DNA from 2 places in the Streptomyces sp. NPDC004752 genome. Region 1 is predicted to be linked to the other one. Evidence: riboswitches for the same ligand, from Rfam matches in the RefSeq annotation. Region 1 holds a riboswitch; the other holds the start of a gene.

Region 1 (2,196 bases):
GCCCGACCCGACCCGCGGTACGCCGACGACTCCTGGCAGGCCGTCTGGACGACGCGTCTGGAGGCCCTGACCGGCGACACCGGCTAGGCGGGCGGGTCGCCGTCCGGTTCTTCCCACGGCTCCGCCTCCGGCCCTCCCGACGGCTCCACGTCCGGCTCGCCTCACGGCGCGGCCGACACGCGCCCGGTGGCGTCCGAGCCACTCCTGCGCGCGTACGTCGCCGACTCCCGCCCGCGACCCCGGACCGGACCGGACCGGCCCCCAGGCCCGCGGGGTCGGCGAGCCCGCCTGGCCGTCCCCAACGTGACGAGCGTCGCGTACGGCCTCCAGAGTGCCCCGGCCCTGGCGCGCCCACCTCTGCCCACCCGCGTGGACGCGGGCCGCTTCCGCCCGGTCGGCCACGGCGCCGCCCGGCCGCAAGAAGGCGACCCCTTGGCCACCGGGCGACACGGAGGATGCGACCGCCGAACTGGGCGGCGCCGGCCACGCCTTCGCGGCAGCTCGCGCGAACTCCCGGTGCGGGCGGTGACGTCGGCCCCGATGGCCGTCTTCGGGGAGCCCCGCAGGCCGAGCCGCTGCGCGCGGGCGAGTCCGTCACGCTGGACGAGCCACACCCGAGGCGGCTGGTGGTACGAGACGCCACCGAGGACGAGTGGCGGGTGGAGCTCGCCCCGTGCGGCGGGGGCACGCGCGCGTACCCGGACGGTGTGGAGTGGGCCGAGGACGCATCGAAGACGTACACGAGCGCCGGGAACGATCCACTGTTGGCCCACTCCCACTCCCACTCCCTCTCCCACTCCCACTCCGAGCGAAAAACGAATTCCGCGCCCCATGGGGGCGAAGTGCCCGATTTGCCGCTATTGGTATTTCAATTCCCCTTGATGCCGAATGTACTTGACCTTCAGGGGGAGTGACTTGAGTCACCCTTTACCATCGTGCGACACCCCGCCCACAACCCTCACCACCCCTCCCCCGATGCCCAGTTGATGCTTGGCAATCGCAAAGGATCAAGCGACTCATACGTCTCAATCGCACGTCAATCGGTATGAGATGTGAATCCACCACTTGTTTCCGACATGTGCGGTCGCATAGCTTCCGGGCCAGTCGGGTGGACGCCGAATCCTGCCGCCACCCGTCATGACCCATCGACGAACCATATTTCGCACGGCAGGAACGGGGGACCCAGGTAGATCGCCGGTCCGGACGGCACAGCCGGCCGGACCGGCTAGGGGTGAAGTCGAGTCGCCTTTCGGCGGCCCGGCCGGGCATCTCCCCCGCCCGAACCCGACAGCTCACCTCGTAGGCGCCGGAGAGGAACATCGCCATGTCTGCTGCCGCTCAGAACCGCCGTCCCCGCATCAACCGCCTCGCTCGCACCCTCGCCGTGGCCGGCACCGGCGCCGCGCTGCTCGCCCTGCCGCTCCTCGGCGCCACCGGCGCCCACGCGGCCACTCCCGGGACCGTGGCGACGACCGCCACGACACTCGCCGGGTACCCGAACAACCTCGACGGCTGGATCCGCGAGTCGCTCGCGATCATGGCGGAGAAGCACATCCCAGGGACCTACAACGGCATCCACCGCAACATCATGCGCGAGTCCTCGGGCAACCCGCGGGCCATCAACCTCTGGGACTCCAACGCCCGGAAGGGCATACCGTCCAAGGGCCTGCTCCAGGTGATCGACCCCACGTTCAACGCCTACCACGTGGCAGGCACGTCGTACGACATCTACGACCCGGTCGCCAACATCACGGCCGCCTGCAACTACGCCGCCAAGCGCTACGGCTCGATCGACAACGTCTTCGGCGCCTACTGACGCACCCTTCACGGAAACAGTCTTTCGAGGACGACGGCCACGCCGTCGTCCTCGTTCGACAAGGTGATCTCGTCGGCCATCGCCTTGAGTTCGGGGTGGGCGCCGGCCATCGCCACCCCGTGGGCGGCCCAGTCGAACATCGGGATGTCGTTCGGCATGTCACCGAAGGCGACGGCCCGCTCGGGGGCCAGCCGGAGGTGCTCGGCGGCCAGCGCCAGACCGGTGGCCTTGGTGATGCCGCACGGCTGAAGCTCGACGGTCCCGGGCCCCGACATGGTGACGGTCGTCAGGGAGCCCACGACCGAGCGCGCCGTCACCGCCAACTCGTCGTCGGACAGGGCGGGGTGGCGCAGCAGCACCTTGCTGATGGGCGCACACCA
Region 2 (2,196 bases), on a different contig from region 1:
GGAGCGGGCCGGGAAGGGGGCGGGCCGGGAGAAGCGGAGGGAGCCGAGCCGGGACGTGGGGGCGGGCCGGGAGAAGCGGAGAGGGCGGGCCGGACATCGGAGCGGCCGCGAGAAGCAGAAGGAGCAGGCCGGGAAACGGTGACGGCCGGAAGGAGCAGAAGGAGCAGGCCGGGAAGGGGGCGGGGCAGAAAGACCCCGCCCCGGCGCGTACGGGGGAGAACGCGCCGGGGCGGGGAGCCCGTGGGGACGGGGGCGGGCCCGGGGCACCCGCTACGGGGGAGGGCGCGGCCGGGCCGGGGGTCGGGGCCAGGGTCGTAGCCGAAGCCAGGGTCGTAGCCGGGGTCGCGGCCGTGACCGGGGCCGGAGTCGGAGCCGTGCCCGGACTACCGTCCGGCTGTCACTTCAGGTGCAGTTGCTGGCCCGGGTAGATGAGGTCGGCGTTCTCGATGATGTCCTTGTTCAGCTGGAACAGCTTCTGCCAGCCGCCCTTCACGCCGTGCTGCTCGGCGATCGAGCTGAGGGTGTCGCCCTTGACGACCTTGTACTCGCCATCGCCCTTCTTGACCTTCTTGCCGGTCGGGGTGGTGACGGTCTTGCTCGCGGCCGGGCGGTCGGCGGAGCGGGAGGCCGCCTGCCGCTCGGTGGAGCGGTCGGCGCCGGCGTTCGAGGAGCCGGTGTCCGTGGGGGCGTTCGAGGAACCGCTGCCGGTGGTGGTGTTCGAGGAGCCGGTGTCGGCACCGCCGCCGGATGCGGAGCCGCCGGAGTAGGAGGCGCTCGACAGGCCCTTGCCGCAGACCGGCCAGGCGCCCTTGCCCTGGCCGGCGAGGACCTTCTCGGCGATCGCTATCTGCTGTGCCTTGCCGGCCTTGTCGGCGGTGGCCGCGTACTGAGTGCCGCCGTATGCGGCCCAGGTGGAGGCCGAGAACTGCAGGCCGCCGTAGTAGCCGTTGCCGGTGTTGATGGACCAGTTGCCGCCGGACTCGCACTGGGCGACGGCGTCCCACTCGGAGGCGGTGGCGGCGGAGGCGTTGCCGGCCGCCATCAGCGGGGCGGCGACGGCGGCGCCGGTGACACCGGCGAGTGCCACCACGCGGGTGGCCTTGGACGGACGACGGTGCTTGCCCTTGCCGGAAAACAGCATGGATGGATCCCCTCACCGACGCCTGCGAGGTGAGCTGTCGGGTTCGGGCCGGTTGAGTTGCCCGGCCGCACCTCCCTGTGGAGGCGCGACTTCACCCCGAGCCGCTTCGGTCAACCGACCGGCGCGGCACTTACCTTGGGTCCCCCGCTCCTGCCTACGGCGCTTGACGCGACGGCTGTTCCCGGACGGCCGCTGGCAGGACTAGGCGTTGCGGCAGCCGGGGCTCGCGGTGGCGAACGGTCCTGACCGTAGCCACGCGATCGGCGGAATTTCAAAGACGATCAGGGCTTCTGAGACTCATCCCACACTTTCACCAAACCGGACATTGAGCCCGAAGCGGGACGCCAACTCCCGCTACTTTTCGCCCGTTTCGGTCCCGACTTCCAGGGTCTGACCGGGGGCGATGTGGTTCGGGTCGGCACCGATGGCCTTCTCGTTGGCGGCATAGAGCGCACGCCATCCGCCGTCCACGCCACGGGAGTCGGCGATGGAGGCGAGGGTGTCGCCGACGCGGACGGTGTAGGCATGCCGACCGGACGAGCCCGACACCCGGCCACTTGCCCCGCTTGCCCTGCTTTCATCCGCGCTGTCGCCCCGATGGCGACCGCCGTTCAGGGAGCCGGTGTCGACCAGGCTCCAAGAACCGCCACTTCGCGAGGAGTTGCCCGAGGGGTCGGACTTGGGCGCCTCCGTGGGCGAGTCGCCCTCCGGCCCGGCGCCGGGGTCGGACGAGGCCGACCCGCCGGGCTCGGCGGCTCCCGTACTCCCGTCCGTCGCACCGCGGCTCGCACTCACACTGGCGCTCGCGCTCGGCGAGGGAGAGGCGAACGGCGAGGCGTCCGGGTCGACATCCGACGAGTCAGGGGATGAGGACGGGCCGGAGGACGAGGACGAACCAGCGGATGAGGTCGAGGACGAGGATGAGGACGAGTCGGACAAGCCGAATGATCCAGATGAGCCAGATGATCCAGACGAGTCGGCCGATCCCGGCGACTCGGGGGATTCGGGTGAACCCTGTGAACCCGACGAACCGGAAGCGGCTCCGGAGTCCTTCG

The links. Region 1 has a riboswitch for cyclic di-AMP ahead of ACWEKM_RS03650 (transglycosylase SLT domain-containing protein). Riboswitches for the same ligand answer to the same signal wherever they lie in the genome.
Region 2: linked by a shared signal. The riboswitch ahead of ACWEKM_RS16870 (transglycosylase family protein) and the one ahead of ACWEKM_RS03650 (transglycosylase SLT domain-containing protein) in region 1 are both predicted to bind cyclic di-AMP.

The regions. Positions count from the first base shown of each region.
Region 1 is NZ_JBSGBN010000005.1:45,143-47,338, forward strand. It holds cyclic di-AMP (ydaO/yuaA leader) riboswitch at 1,137-1,321, shown strand; gene ACWEKM_RS03650 (transglycosylase SLT domain-containing protein) at 1,325-1,816, shown strand; gene ACWEKM_RS03655 (HAD family hydrolase) at 1,825-2,196, opposite strand, start outside.
Region 2 is NZ_JBSGBN010000035.1:2,030-4,225, reverse strand. It holds gene ACWEKM_RS16870 (transglycosylase family protein) at 398-1,141, opposite strand; cyclic di-AMP (ydaO/yuaA leader) riboswitch at 1,146-1,313, opposite strand; gene ACWEKM_RS16865 (transglycosylase family protein) at 1,496-2,196, opposite strand, start outside.